Regions from separate parts of the Microcoleus sp. PH2017_12_PCY_D_A genome, predicted to be linked through region 1. Evidence: riboswitches for the same ligand, from Rfam matches in the RefSeq annotation. Region 1 holds a riboswitch; the other holds the start of a gene.
The links. A riboswitch is a leader RNA that binds a small molecule or an ion and turns the genes downstream of it on or off. The one in region 1 is predicted to bind cobalamin.
Positions count from the first base shown of each region.

Region 1 (7,720 bases):
TGTTCCTAAAATGCGATCGGGAGGAATTGTTGCTCCGTCATTGGCAATAATTAAACCAATTTCATCTTGAGGAACGACAACAACTGGTTCTTTTTTGATGCTATATTGCCAGGGAAAATAACCAAAATGCCAGCCGGGAGGCAGGGTATCTGCTTGCAAACCTCCTTCACCATCGAGGGCAATTAATCTACTGGATGGCAAGTTTTTGCTGGAGAATTTTTTGGTGACAATTCCGACTTCTCGTTCGCCGATCGCAATTAAGCCCAAAGTCCAACCAATTTTGGGGATAAACATGAACACAAAGAACATTGCGCCTACGGGAAAGATCCAAATCGGGATGGTAAAACCTTCTTCTGTCGCTGGTTGGACTGGTTGGGGTTGGGGAGGTGGCGGATTGGTTTGTGCGGGAGTTGGTGGGGCAAAAGTGCCTGCTAGTGCGATCGTGGTTGCGAAAGATGCTGCTAAGGGTAAAAGCTTGCGAAGCCAACGTGATTTAGTCATAGTTTTTAAGCTGCTTTAAGTGGAAATGTACGGGAAATTTGTTTACTACAATCAGTATTCAATAGATTTGTTTGAAGGTCAATTCATTAAAGTCATGAGTTATGCTCATAAAAGTCATATTTGGAATATGGGTGGCCAGAAACCGGGTTTTTTCCGAAAGACTTCGTTTATAATCCATAGATTAGCTAAAAACCCGGTTTCTTTGATTGTGATGCGTAACTCCCGTTGATATTAACCACCGCCACCGCCACCACCGCCGCCACCACCACCTCCACCGCCGCCACCGCCGCCGCCACCTCCACCGCCGCCACCGCCGCCACCACTACTCGAATCTCCATACCTCGTGATAACTATTTTTTCATGGTGATAGCCGCAATTAGTACAGTGACGGATAACTTGATCCTTTCCTTTCGTCTTTCGGGTAGGTGTAGAAATTACTTCTCTACTGGTTTTTAGCGTAAACTTTTTACATCTAAAACAAAATTGTGTAAGATAGAGGTAAATCGTCATTAAACCAAAAATAGGCAATGTTATTATGAGTAGTATGAGTAACAAAAATATGAATGAAAAAAATACCCCCAAAAATTGGCCTATGAAAAATCCTAGTCCTCCCGAAGATTGAGATTGATTGCCAGTTTGTTGCCAACTAGGTTGAGGTATATTCAGAATTACCTGGGGAAATGCAATCTGCACTTCTAATTCTTGTTCCGGTAGAATAGCCTGACTTGCCACAAATTCAAAAGTTTTAGGATCTACTTGACGGGGAACTGCTGCTGCACCAAAATTGGTAAACGACAGAACTTTCCCTGATAAAGCTGCTGGTAATTTCACCGTAACTTTTCCAGTATTAACTGGCGCTTTCCGACCCGCTGAAATCGCTTTCCAATAAACTAAAGTATTCCCACCATCTAACTGCAATCCACCTACCACGCGATATTTGATGACAAAAGTATGTGAGTCTGGCGGTTTTAATTCATGTTGCCAACGAATCCAAAGTTGATTGTTTTCAGTTCCTATACTACTAGGAATTATTTGATTATTTTCAGAAACAGTGACATCTTGAATTGCATCGACTTTATCTAACGGAATATAGCGATACCGTTCATTGTTGTAGGCTGCGGTGAATACATATTTTTGCGTTTCGGTGACTAACATATCTCCGTTTGTCTGAACGTCGATGATGACGTTGATGTTATCCCAGTAAAACGGTAGTTGTTGAGCCGCTGCATGAGTCACTGTGACCAAGCTTAATGATGCTAGTAATGAAAAAACTATTTGTTTGAGGAGTCGTTTATTTATCATAGGATTTCCACAAGATAAGTGTTGACTACAATTATTCAACAGGTTTCTTGTGGAGTCAATTCATTAAAGTCATGAATTATGTTCATAAAAGTCATATTTTGAATATGATTTTGTAGGGAGTGCGATCGGTTTATCTCAAAATCAAGCAAATTCGGACACGGAAATGCCATTTCCCTACCCGATTATTTGTAGGGAAACGGCATTGCCGTCTCCTGAATTTGGGGGATATCAATATATCAACGGATAGCCAGAAACCGGGTTTTTTCCGAAATACTTCGCTATAACCCACAGATTAGCTAAAAACCCGGTTTCTTTGATTGTGGCGTAAGTCCCATTGATATCAACCACCACCGCCACCGCCACCACCGCCGCCACCGCCGCCACCGCCACCACCGCCACCGCCACCGCCACCACCGCCACCACTGTCATAGTCGCTACCACCGCTACTAAGACTATCACTGCGAGCACTGCCACTAATCGAAAACATCACAAACCCGAACCAAAACATTACAAAAATCATGGGAAAGCCCGCTTTTTCCGAAGTAGATTGAGATTGATTACCATTTTGTTGCCAACCAGATTGAGGTACATTCAAAATCGCCTGGGGAAATGCAATCTGCACTTCTAATTCTTGTTCCGGTTGAATAGCCTGACTTGCGACAAATTCAAATGTCTTAGTATCTACTTGACGAGGAACTGCTGCTGCACCAAAATTCGTAAAGGAGAGAACTTTCCCTGACAAAGCATCTGGTAATTTCACCGTAACTTTTCCAGTATTAACTGGCGATTTCCGACCCGCTGCAATGGCTTTCCAATAAACTTGAGTATTTCCACCATCTAGCTGCAATCCACCTACCACTCGATATTTAATCACAAAAGTATGTGAATCTGGCGGTTTTAATTCATGTTGCCAACGAATCCAAAGTTGATTGTTTTCATTGCCAGTGGTACTCGGAATTATTTGATTATTTTCAGAAACAGTGACATCTTGAATTGCATCGACTTTATCTAACGGAATATAGCGATACCGTTCATTGTTGTATGCTGCTGTGAATACATATTTTTGCGTTTCCGTAACTAACATATCTCCGTTGGTCTGAACATCGATCGCAACATTGATGTTGTCCCAGTAGAACGGTAGTTGTTGGGCTGCTGCATGAGTTACTGTGACTAACAGCTTAATGATGCTAGTAATGAAAAAACTATTTGTTTGAGGAGTCGTTTATTTATCATAGGATTTCCACAAGATAAGTGTTGACTACAATTATTCAACAGTTATCTTGTGGAGTCAATTCATTAAAGTCATGAATTATGTTCATAAAAGTCATATCTTCAGTCAGGATAGAGGAGACGGCAATGCCGTGTCCCTACCCAAAATCATATTGTAGAGACACGGCACTGCCGCATAGAGGAGACGGCAGTGCCGTGTCCCTACCGCGATCAATTGTAGGGACACGGCACTGCCGTCTCCTCATTTCTTTATTTATTTTCAATTTTGAAATAACACACTTAATAAAGTTAAAACCGTGCACCCAAACACGGCTTCAAATGTATATCTTCGCGAAGGTTTGTAAGGGGAAGAATGCCAAACCCGCAGTTCTCCATTAAAGCCACGGGCGGCTAAACTCAACGAAACTTGACGGTAGTTTACCAAAGTTCGCTGAAGCAATTGCCCGATTAATATGCCTAAACTACGCATTCCTAGTTTCCAAGTGCGATAGCCACAGCGCGAGTTTTGGGCGATCCAAAGTTCATCGGCGATCGCCAATAAGCTAAAAATAAACCGATACATCAACAACAAAAGTTCTGTCAACAACGGCGGAAAGCGCAATTTTCTGAGGATTTGCAAGGTTTCTGTAAATGGCACCGTCAACAGGATGAAGTACATACAACTTGTCGATGCCAAGGTGCGCGGAAATAACAGACTCACTTGGTATAAGCCTGTGCGACTCACATACAGATACAAATTGCCGATGCTAATTCCCCAACCTTGCCAAATATCCCACTGCATTGTCTGGATTTGATTTAACTCAATTCCATTAATCGCCAAAGCAGGCAAACTCGTCAGCAAAAACATCAACGGTAGCGACAACAACCGCAGATAAAGTTTCCCCGGAATGCCCGCATAGATGACGATCCAGACTGCTAACCAAAGGCCGATCGACAATTGGACGATCGCCCCAGACAGCAGAGACAGAATCAAAAGGGCGATCGCAAACGATAATTTGTGAGTTGGCGGCAACCCACGCAAACGATTGGTGTAAGCCAGACTATCAATCTGATGATTCATTCCAGCGGCGATTTATCATCAGATTGCTGAGATTGCGATCGGCCTTTATAAAGCCCGATCGCATATCCGATCACACCAGCCCCCAGCGCCGCCTGAGTCGCAAATAATAGACTGGCAATTTCAGCGCTAGGCGGTTCAAACAAGTGATTGAACCAAGGTTTATAATCGGGTTGAATTTCGGTAATTGCTTTCTGTGCGCGATCGTCCGATCCGCCGTATTCACCCCGCACAAAAACTAGGGGAATCACCGCAAGGGCGACAACTCCAATTACTAACATCCAATTTTGTTGCGAAGTAGCTTGCTGATTTTTTGTAGGTTTTTGATTCACGACTTTATGACTCCTGTTTCAATAATTTCAGAATTTCTAACTCTGGTTTTCCGTAAGAATGCAGCCAATTCCAAACCAATAAAGTCAGCAATCCCTCACTAATCGCCAGAGGTACTTGAGTAATCGCAAAGATACTAGCAAACTTGAGAAACGAAGCCATAAAACCGCCACTCGCTGCCGGAAAAGCCAATGCCAACTGCATCGAAGTCACCACATAAGTCAGCAAATCTGCCAAAGCAGCCGCACAAAAAATTGCCACCCGTTGGCTACCAGTTCGCATCAGCAAATTATAGATAAAATACGCAGCAAACGGCCCAACAATCGCCATCGAAAACATATTTGCTCCCAACGTTGTCAGCCCGCCGTGCGCTAACAATAACGTTTGAAACAACAGCACTAAAGCACCAAGTACAGCCATCACCGAAGGGCCGAACAAAATTGCACCCAAACCCGTACCCGTTGGGTGAGAACAACTCCCCGTTACCGATGGAATTTTTAAAGCAGAAAGCACAAAAGTAAACGCACCTGCTAAAGCTAGTAATAATTTAAGTTCCGGGTGTTCTTTGGTAATGCGAGTAATTTCACGCAAACCCAACACAAAAAAAGGCAGTGCCACCATCCACCAAAACACAGCCCATTGCACTGGTAAAAAACCTTCTGAAATGTGCATAGCAGCGGCCGGTGTTGCCGAACCCAAGACAAGATAACAACTCAAGCCAGCCATCAATCCCAGGCTGACTAATTTCCGATTTCTGGCCTGCATACTGAACCTCGCAGATGAGACAATCTAAACTAACGCATCGGCGGGCATCCTGACTCAGAAAGCGACAAGACTCTCATTACAGTTGCGGGACAGCGCCGGACTTCCACCGAACTTTCCCCCTTTCCTCTAACGGCTGTTCCCCATTAGAACCGACTGCTTAGACATAGTTTAGTCGATCGCGCAACTCTGGGCCGATATTTTACAAAAATTATTTCAAATTAAGTAAATCAAGATGACCTATCTTCTTCTCTTTCTGACTTCGCGCCCTTAGCGTCTTCGCGGTTCGTTAAAATCTTCATATAATACCCAAAAATAAACGCTATAATATTAGTCAGATTTGAAAAAATTTATTATGTCAGATTACAACTTTTCTAAGCACTCACCCTCACCCGAAGAACGACAAAAATTCTATCAACCACCTGCGGATAACGAACTCAAAGAATTAATTCCAGGATTGCTAAAGGCAATATTGCTCATAATTTGGGCAGAACGCATGGACTGGTTTTTGGGTTTAAACATGGGTATTTACCAAGACTCAGACCAAGAGTACATCATGCCAGATGCTTTCTTAAGTTTAGATATAGAACGGTTTTACCATGAAGAATTGCGTCCCAATTACCAGTTAGGGGATGAAAATATTATACCAAGTTTTGTCCTCGAATTGCTTTCGGGTACTTATCACCACAAATACACCGGAAAGTGGGAAAAATATAAAGATTTAGGCATACTTTATTACGTGGTTTATTCTTCTCGCCGCCGTTGCGATCCTCGTTTTGAAGTATATAAATTAATCAATGGTTCCTATGAGTTACAGCCGGGAAATCCTGTTTGGATGCCAGAAATAGGTTTGGGAATTGGTTGTGAAAGGGGAAATTATTCTGGGGTGACAAGGGAATGGTTGTATTGGTACGATGCGGATGGCAAACGCTATCTGACTCCTGAAGAACAGGTGAAGGAATTAGCCCAGCGCGCCGATCGACTAGCTGAACGATTGCGCGAGTTGGGGATAGATCCTGATAATATAAGCTAATTGAGAGGAAAGAGTGCCAGAATGACGCAGCCTGCGGGCGATCGCCAACCGAGTTTTTTCACCGATCGCGATCGCCCTAAACGCAAGATTTTCCCGAAAATCCCGATTTTTGCGTCCCGAAATGTGTGAAAATTATCAAAAAAATTAGGAAAGATGCGGCCTTATTTGGAACAGACAGAAAGTTTGATGGCAAAAATTGAGATGCAGATCGACAAAATGGCGATCGGGAGACGTGATTAAATAATGCTCATGGATCTGCGTTCTTACCATATCATTTGCTTTGGCGATGAAGTTCCAGGCGTTCTAGCCGTCATCTCAGCAGCCCGAGAATACCGCCGCCGGACAAATCTTTATCCGCGAGTTTTGCTAATGTCTAAAGGAAGCTTGCAAGAAGGAATTGGCGGACATTTAGTCAGAGGCGGCCTCGCTTATTTAGATCGAAGTCAGGTTAGTCAAGAACTGCAACAATCTTTAAATTTAGACCCTTTCGGTTCACCGCCGACAATCTATAAAGAATTCCTGCAAAAATCTGGTGTCAGCGCGATCGCCCTTGACCCCAGCAAAGCCAGCGCAGCCCTGAAAGCAATGCTGGTACAAGCAGGAGTCGCACTCCTCAGCAAAGTAGAAATTAAATCAATCAATAAAGAAGGCAAAAAAATTACTAGCATAATTACCTCAAAAGGGACAGTTTATGTAGCAAAACAATTTATTGATGCCACTGTCAATGGCGAATTAGCTCAAGCCGCAGGTGTGCGAAAGCTGAATGGATTTGAAACCTTTGGTTTGCCTAACTCAGAACTTCCAGTCACCCTAGTTTTTGAAACTCAAGGACTCAGTGTCAGAAGACTGAAAGAACTCGATTATATTTATCTAAAACGCTTCACAAACCTTGCCGATTCTGAGGCTCAAAAATTTTTGCTGTCTGCTGCGGGGAAAGATGCCAAGCTAGCAGAAGAACTCCGCCTGGAAATGATCGACACCAGAGGAAATCTCAAAACTCTGTGGGCGGGCAACGATTACATCGATGTGCGATCGCCCGCACTGTCTGTAGCATACCATTCTTTTAGAGGCAGAAAGCTATCTTTTCCTGAAACCGGCATAATTTTAGATGAGGGAAATATCGCCATACTTCCAAAGGAAAGACTTTCGTGGAATGCGCTGTTATTTGCAGTCACCGCCAGCGAAGCAGAAGCCTTAGCGAGAAACGGGAGCAAACCCACAGCTAATATGCAGGTAGAGATGTCATTTGTGGCCGCTTGGCTGAAAAGTTTGGGTGCTACTTCTGTTACTTCTGCTTCAGAACTGTATATCAGACACGCCGGGAATGTGACGGGAGTTGTAGAACCTTTAACAGGCGCACAAATGCTGCGTGGTGGCGTACCAGCTACGGAAGCACTGGGAACATTTAGCTATCATTTTGATGTCCGGGGAGGCATCTCGGGTATTGGCGAGAAAGCAAACAGTTTGGGGTGGTTTAAAAGTCTGAGTTTCAAACAGCCTACCTT
Region 1 covers NZ_JAEQCI010000119.1:421-8,140, reverse strand. Annotated here, with positions in the region: gene JGK39_RS27415 (SPFH domain-containing protein) at 1-501, opposite strand, end outside; gene JGK39_RS27410 (DUF2207 domain-containing protein) at 733-1,803, opposite strand; gene JGK39_RS27405 (hypothetical protein) at 2,032-2,232, opposite strand; gene JGK39_RS27400 (DUF2207 domain-containing protein) at 2,144-2,887, opposite strand; gene cbiQ (cobalt ECF transporter T component CbiQ) at 3,293-4,093, opposite strand; gene JGK39_RS27390 (energy-coupling factor ABC transporter substrate-binding protein) at 4,090-4,422, opposite strand; gene JGK39_RS27385 (energy-coupling factor ABC transporter permease) at 4,427-5,185, opposite strand; cobalamin riboswitch at 5,207-5,354, opposite strand; gene JGK39_RS27380 (Uma2 family endonuclease) at 5,538-6,215, shown strand; gene JGK39_RS27375 (FAD-dependent oxidoreductase) at 6,465-7,720, shown strand, end outside.

Region 2 (7,720 bases), on a different contig from region 1:
CTGCGGGCGATCGCCCAGGAGGCCTACCGACGCAAAACCGGCGCGAGAGCTCTCCGCAGCATTTTGGAGGAGTTAATGCTGGATGTGATGTACGAGTTGCCTTCTCGCAAGGATGTGGCTCAGTGTACGATCACGAAGGAAATGGTCGAGAAGCGATCGACTGCGGAATTGCTGTGGCATCCGGCATGGCACAAACAGCACGAAACTGCATAATTTATAGTTTGTAGGGTGCTTGTGGCGCACCCTACAAGCTTGGCAAATTTACTTTATGACAGTTAAAAAAATGTCAGTCAATGTAGTTAAAGCCAGTAAAAAATCGAGATTGTCAGTATCCAGTTTGCTGCCGAGGATTGCAATTTACAGCGCGCTTGTGGCTGGCATCATGGCGTCATGTTACGATTTCAAACTCAATACGATCGCCCTGCCCTCGTCCCCGCCAAGGGGTCAGACATTTTTAGAAGGCAGACAGTATATTACAAGCATCAATAGAGGGCAGCAAGCTTACTATGCAGAGTACGGTCAATTTAGCGATTCCATTGCAAAATTGGGTCTGGGACTTAAAGAACAGACCAAGAACTATAATTACACGATCGTCTCATCAATGGGTCCGGTTCAAACTAGGCACAATCACCGCGAACCAGCACAATTTGAAAGCGCGATCGCGAGCGCCAAACCTACTGATAGGAACCCCGAGAGATCCTACACTGGCGCAGTATTTGCTTACAAAGAAAAGGGTAGCAATCTAATAAAAACTATTAGTGCTATATGCGAGAGCGATCGCGAGAACGGAACTTATGCAGAAACTTGGAACCCGCCAACTTTTGACGGCAAAGAAATTAAATGCCAGCCCGGAACAACTATGTTAAGGTAAAACCTTGAAACTATTTTGCGCCACTCTTTGACCCCCTAAGTAAAATTGAAACTGCCAATTGCCAGGTTTGTCATCTTGTTTAAAATTGTACCAGCACCAAGTATTTAATCGATCGCCCGTCGTTTTTAAATAAGATTGACTCTGGGCTGCGAATAGTCCTTCAGGGTTGACAACCTTACAATAACTTCTATATTTTCCTTCTGGCAAGTTAGTAGCACTTACACTAAAGTAGACTTTCTTTTTTTGTTTCAAAGACCAAACATCTCTAGTTTTTTTCGATTCTAATTCGTCAGTTAACATCACTTGAGTCTGAGTATTTAACTTTTCTGCGGTGATTACTGGTTTGAGATCGACAAATTTCCAGAGCAAAGGAATAAAAATAGCAGCAATTGCTGTTAATAATCCGACTGATATGAGTGCGAGTTTTGACTTGTTACGCTGCTGAACTACCTCTAGGGGAATCAAAGCATTGAGGGCAGCATCCGCCGAAGGATAGCGGTGTTTGAAATTAGGTTCCACCATTTTTTGCAGCCAGTCAAGAAACTCTGGAGTTAGCTGCGGCAAGCGATGTTTAAAATTAATCCGCCCGGTATCGTCCATCAAGCTGCCAATTTCGGTAGAATTGATGCCGATTAGCAAGCAAATTAGCGTCGCGCCGAGGCTGTATAAATCGGATGCGACTGTTAGCTGGCGGTTGAACATTTGTTCTGGCGGCATAAAGCCCAAAGTGCCTTTGACAACGCTGCTGGCGGCCACTTCTCCCCCCCCGATTCTAGCAAATCCGAAATCGACAAGGCTGACATTCATCCTGTCATCAACCAAGATATTTTCCGGCTTCAAATCTCTGTGGATAACTGGTGGCACCCGATTTTGCAGGTATTTGAGTATTTCTAAAACAGAGATAGCAATTTGCTTGATTTGTGCGGGCTTCCAGCGGTTAGAATTTGCCAAGGAAGGGGCATCTTTGTATTCTTGCACCATGCAGAAACCCGATGCAGTTGGGAAGGAATCTAAATACCGGGGAATGCTGGGATGGTCGAGTTCTCGCAAAATCTGAATTTCTTGTTCGCAAGCTTGATATTGAGCCCAATTAGCGCCTGTTTGGGCAAATTGAAATTGTTTGACGGCGACGGAACGTTTGGTATTAATTTCGGTAGCGAGATAAGTAACTCTACCGCCAGCGCGATTGTGTCCGAGTTCGCGGGTTATTTGATAGCCGTAGTTGGAAAAGTCAGGAAAAGCATTCATAGGTAAATAGTTGATAGTTGATAGTTGATAGTTAGTAGTTGAGAGTTGTGATAGTTAATAGCGAGGTTTTTAAAAGTTGGATTTAAAGCGAACTCTCGAAACAATCCGCCAACAACAGGCAGGAATGCAGACTCTTAATGTTTGGTAAGGTTTGTAGTGAGGACTTCAGTCATTGAGGTTGAAAGTCCTTGCTGCGAACAAGTTTTTACAGTTTAATTAAATTTGGTCGGGATTTGCGATAGTTGGCAAGCATTCTTTTTGGTTTAAAAACGAGCGAGTCAATTAACGGAATTCCAGTGACGGCTAGAGATGTTATTATCGTTCCTCCTACAACTAATATTTCTATTGTTTCAACCCCTTTTAAGGAAAAATCTAATCTTATAAACAGAAGAAATGCTACAGACAAACTCATACAAAATCCGGCAGTAAGAAAAGCTCTTTTGGTAGCATCTACTTCAATAATTTGTTTGGCTATCTGCTGGTCAATCAGCTTGTTAAATACCGAATAGACTATTTTGTAAATCAGGGATGCCAGCGCTAGAATCAAGACGAATCTAACGGTCTGAGTATACAATGAAAATGATAAAAGCAGCATAATAACTGCTACTGTAACATTTTCGATCATAAGATTCGTAATCCTTCGTCCTAGTATTAAGGCTGCAAGTAAAGTTACTGGGATCGAAACCAGCCCTGACCCAGCATACACAAAATTTATTAATTGATAATCGATCGTACCCTTCGCGATATCAACAAGAAGACTGGTTAGTATGCTGCTAATAAAACCCGAAAAAATCAATCCTATTAACCCTCCACATAAAGCTAGAAACCAATTAAAATCATATTTGTTTGATTGGGCTGTAATGGCGATTTCGGCGACTAAAAATCCCAATAAGCCACTGGTAAAACAGATTGGAAGCAGGATAGTAGTAGTCCCAGAATACAAAAAGATGTCAACCTCCGGAGGGACGAACTGATAATCAATCCAGTAAAATATGAAAACTGTTAACAGCAAACAGCACATAAAACTTGCTAATATCAAACAGAACATAAAAATCAGCCTGAATACCGACAAAAAATTAGTTTTTTGCGGTACGGGCAGCGGGGCTGTTGTAGCTTGCAATTCTATTGTATGAGTTTCGGGTTCAGAATTTGCGCGCAAGATGATTTGGCGGTTGTAAGTTTGACTTTCCAGCAATTTGCTCGTATCGACGGCGATTGTGCACTCGATATTATTGCTTTCAAATGCCTGCGGTTCAAAGGAGATCCAAGAGTGGTCGTAGGGCGTGTGGGGCGGATCGTTCGGATGCGGCGCGACTTCCCACCTGCCACAAAGCATTGTATCGGGAATTGGGTTGCTAATGGCAATAGTTTGTGTTAAGATTTCTCCATATTCTGTGGCGGTAAATTGAATGCGATCGCGCTCAAGCCTCACTTTCGGCAAACTGCTGGCATCAAGAGACCTCAAAGCCGTCAAAGCATCAGCCGCCGACTTGTATCTATCTTGAATTCTCGGCGCTACCATTGTTTCCAGCCAGTTCATCCAACCCTGCTGCAATGGCGGTACTAAATGCCGAAAATGAATGCTATAATTATCGTCGATTAAGTTGCCGACATCCCCAGATTTCGTACCAGTCAACAAACAAATTAGCGTCGCGCCCAAGCCGTACAAGTCGGATGCTTCTGTTAATTGCCGGTTAAACATTTGTTCCGGCGGCATGAATCCCATTGTGCCTTTGACAACGCTGCTGGCTGCGATGTTTCCGCCTCCTAAGCGCGCAAAACCGAAGTCTACTAAGTAAACATTTAACTCGTCATCGATTAACAAGTTTTCTGGTTTGATGTCGCGGTGGATTACGGGCGGTTTTTGGGATTGCAGGTAAGCTAGAATTTCTAAAGTGGCGATCGCAATTTGTTTAATATCCGGCGGCGAGAAATTACGGGCGATCGCACTTTCGGCATTTTTGTATTCCTGCACCATGCAAAATCCGCTGTCAGTCCCGAAAGCATCGAGATAGCGGGGAATTCCCGGGAAATCCAAACTTTCGAGCACTTTGATTTCCTGTTCGTAAGCATCGTATTCTGTCCAGCTAGCACCTAATTGGGCGAATTGAAATTGCTTAATTACAACGGACTTGTTTGTGTTAATTTTTGTGGCGAGATAGGTGACGCGGCCGCCCAAACTGTTGTATCCGAGTTCGCGGGTTACTTGATAGCCATGTTGGGAAAAGTTGGGAAAATCGTTCATAAGGTTCGTAGTGAGGACTTCAGTCCGCAGAAATATCAGAGGACTAAAGTCCTTACTACGAACGGGGTTAATTTATGTGGGTAGATATTAAAACTTGCTTTTACCAAGATAACTTTTTTGGGAAAGGGCGGCAAGTATGATAGGATTTGAATTCGCGATCGGTTCTAGCGGGGAGCAGCCGCCAGAGGAAACGGGGAAAGTTCGGTGCAAGTCCGGCGCTGTCCCGCAACTGTAATAAGGCTTGTAGTAAGGACTTTAGTCCTTCGCCTTTGAAGTCAGAATGCCCGCCGATATCTAACTAACTTTTGAACGCATCTACGAGGTATGGATGATGAATGGAACTAAACGAAACACTGTTGTACGCACAAAACACTGTCTTTTAGTTTGTACTGCTTGCGCTAGTGTTTGGAAAGACGGCAAGCGCCAAGGTAAAAGCGGCGGTCAACAATTCATGGAAGACTTATCGAAACTCGCTCAAGATTGGGAGTTTTGCGAGCAGTTTGATATTCTAGAAGTTGAGTGCATGAGTGCTTGCAGTCATTCTTGTGCGGTGTCTTTTGCTGCTGCTGGAAAGTATACTTATCTGTTTGGTGATTTGCCTGCCAATGAGCCGGAAAGTGTCGAGGCTGTACTCGAATGCGCGGGTCAATACTATGCTAAGCCGGATGGTTTGTTACCTTGGTCTGAGCGTCCTCAAGCTCTGAAAAAAGGCGTTTTGGCTAAGATTCCACCGCTGGGAAATTAGAGATAAGTAGCGAAAATTTGGCGTTGCTGAACTTGGGTATGAATTCACATTTTTTACCCTTGAGTAAAACATAGACTTTTTGGGCAGAACTCGATTCATACTGTCAATCAGCAATGCGATTGCGTGCTTAGGTGAAGGTTCGTAGTGAGGACTTTAGTCCTCTGTTTTGATGAGGACTAAAGTCCTCACTACGAACCTGTCGTTGATGCTTGCATTCTCAACCAGCTAAATACTTGTTCGGCGGTGATATTCAAGGGAATGATTTCGGGCACGGGAAGGACATCGCTACCTTCGCAAAATTGCGGTTGTTGATTGGGTAAAAATGCTAAAATCGATCGATCGCCTGGATCGACTAGCCATCCCAACTGACAGCCATGTTCGAGACAGTGAATAATTTTTTTAGTTACGCGGTTTGAGCTTTGTTCTGGCGATAGAATTTCGATCGCCCAATACGGTGCAATTAGCACATTGTCTACTAATTCGCCACTCTCATCAAATTGAATTTGTTCCCACAATAGTACAGAAATATCGGGAACAATCGAGCGCCCGCCAAACGTACACCGCAACTCTGGAAAAGCATAAGCTATCTTGGGAGTTTCCGTCACCTGATTAATTTCGTTACAGGTTCTCGATCGCAATAGGCTGTGCTTTGTTTTCGGCAGAGGTTTTTGTACGATCTCACCCTGAATGTATTCACTGGCTGGTTTAGTTTCTGGCAATTTCAGAAATTCTTCAACGGTGATGCGCTCAGTTGCGATCGTCATAAATAAATTCCTCCATGCTAGCGATCTTCAGTATAAGCGAAACAATATTTATCTGGGATACAACTGGTGTTAATTTGCCTAATTTTTGGGAACAATCTGCTGTTTAAATTCAAACACGTTAGGATTTTTGGGGTCATAAAAAGCCCGCAACCAATGCACGTTTGGAGAACCAAAAGTTTCAACTCTGGTAAAGTTTAGCAGTCTGGGGAGTTGGGTATCATCGTCAAAACGAGGTAAAGGTTTGTCGATGCGGAAATAGTGAGTATCGCCGTGCACGAATACGACTTGTCCGGGAAAATTGCGCGTTTCTGTTTCCAGAGTTGCGATAAAATCGTTGTATCCGGTTATTCTTTTGTCGGTTCGATCGAGTTCAAAGCCCGGATTTGCCTGTGCAACTAACATGATTCCTTTGCTGTTGCTGCGTTTTGCTGAAGCAAAAGATTCTTTAATCCAGGCTAAATTAGCGAAATTGCGATCGGCATATTCTTTATCCTGTTCGGGAGTCCGGCCAAAATTGTTGTTGCTTCCCGGCATATTTATCGCCAAAAATGTTATCCCGTTATAAATCCAGCGGACATTTTCACGATATTTAGCAAACTGCGAATTTTCGCTTTGGCGGGTGAGAGTTAAGGTACGTTTCCCCAAACTTTGAGTACCTTTGCTGAAGATTTCTCGCAGTTTAGCAAGTCTTTCTATGGGATTGTTGTAACTGGCGTTATTTGAACGGTGACAGTCAGTCCATTCGTTATCACCATAGGCGAGAATGAAGGGCATTTCAAATTTATTAAATAACTGCTGGCGGCTGACAAAAGTTGCATCATCGCAGACAGATCCACCGCTTTTGATATCGCCGTCGTGAATGACAAAGGCTGCGGGCGATCGATTGATATCTGCAATCAAATTCGGAAATTTTGCTTCTTGTTCTGCGCTGTAAGGCAAATCGCCAATTAAGGCAAATTCAAAAGGTCGATCGCTCGAACTCTGAGCGTAACTCAAAATACCAAAACCCGTAATTGAGAAGAAAACAATAAAGGCAATAATGAGATATTTTTTTGTCATTTATTTGGGTGTAACTAATCGAGTCATTATAAATTGCGTAATCCGAACAAATAACCCGGGTTTTTTAAGGAAGATTGAGAGTTTTTAGCCAATATTTTTGTTGAAAAACCTAGTTTCCAGCCAACGGTGTGCAAGGCATAATGATGATATCATAGATGCCGATAAATCACTCTTAAAAGTTATGACTTTTCGTCGGTTGCTTTCGGTAATTGCCGTGGTTTCGATCGCAAGCTGCGACATCCAAACGGCAAAAACCAATACACAGCGTACAGAAACTCCTAGCTTGCGGGGCCCGACGCCATCGCCAAGGGCAACATCTGTGCCGGCTAAACCCAAGTCAGAGATTAAAGAAGCGCAACTAATTGCTGTCGGCGATATCATGATGCACATTACGCAAACGCGATCGGGCTACGATGCAAAAAAGCAAACATACAATTTTGACAGCTTCTTCGCACCAGTTAAAAGTATCCTGTCAAAAGGCGATTGGGTAACGGGAAACCTGGAAACACCTTTAGCGGGCGAAGATGCGGGCGGATATACGGGATATCCGCTATTTAACGCACCGGCTCAATTACTGGATGCTGCGAAAAAAGCTGGATTTAATATCTTGACAACGGCGAACAATCATGCTTTGGATCGGGGGGAAATAGGGGTAATTAGGACGATCGCAAATTTGGGCGATCGCAAAATTGCATCAACAGGGACAGCCAAGTCTAAAGCAGCGGGCGATCGCACTTTAATCATCACCAAAAACAACATATCGCTAGCAATGCTAGCCTACAGCTACG
Region 2 covers NZ_JAEQCI010000047.1:53,695-61,414, forward strand. Annotated here, with positions in the region: gene clpX (ATP-dependent protease ATP-binding subunit ClpX) at 1-213, shown strand, start outside; gene JGK39_RS15260 (type IV pilin-like G/H family protein) at 269-871, shown strand; gene JGK39_RS15265 (serine/threonine-protein kinase) at 863-2,119, opposite strand; gene JGK39_RS15270 (serine/threonine-protein kinase) at 2,325-4,364, opposite strand; cobalamin riboswitch at 4,507-4,671, shown strand; gene JGK39_RS15275 (DUF1636 domain-containing protein) at 4,693-5,109, shown strand; gene JGK39_RS15280 (Uma2 family endonuclease) at 5,298-5,873, opposite strand; gene JGK39_RS15285 (metallophosphoesterase) at 5,952-6,932, opposite strand; gene JGK39_RS15290 (CapA family protein) at 7,114-7,720, shown strand, end outside.
Region 2: another riboswitch for cobalamin. It lies ahead of JGK39_RS15275 (DUF1636 domain-containing protein); the one in region 1 lies ahead of JGK39_RS27385 (energy-coupling factor ABC transporter permease).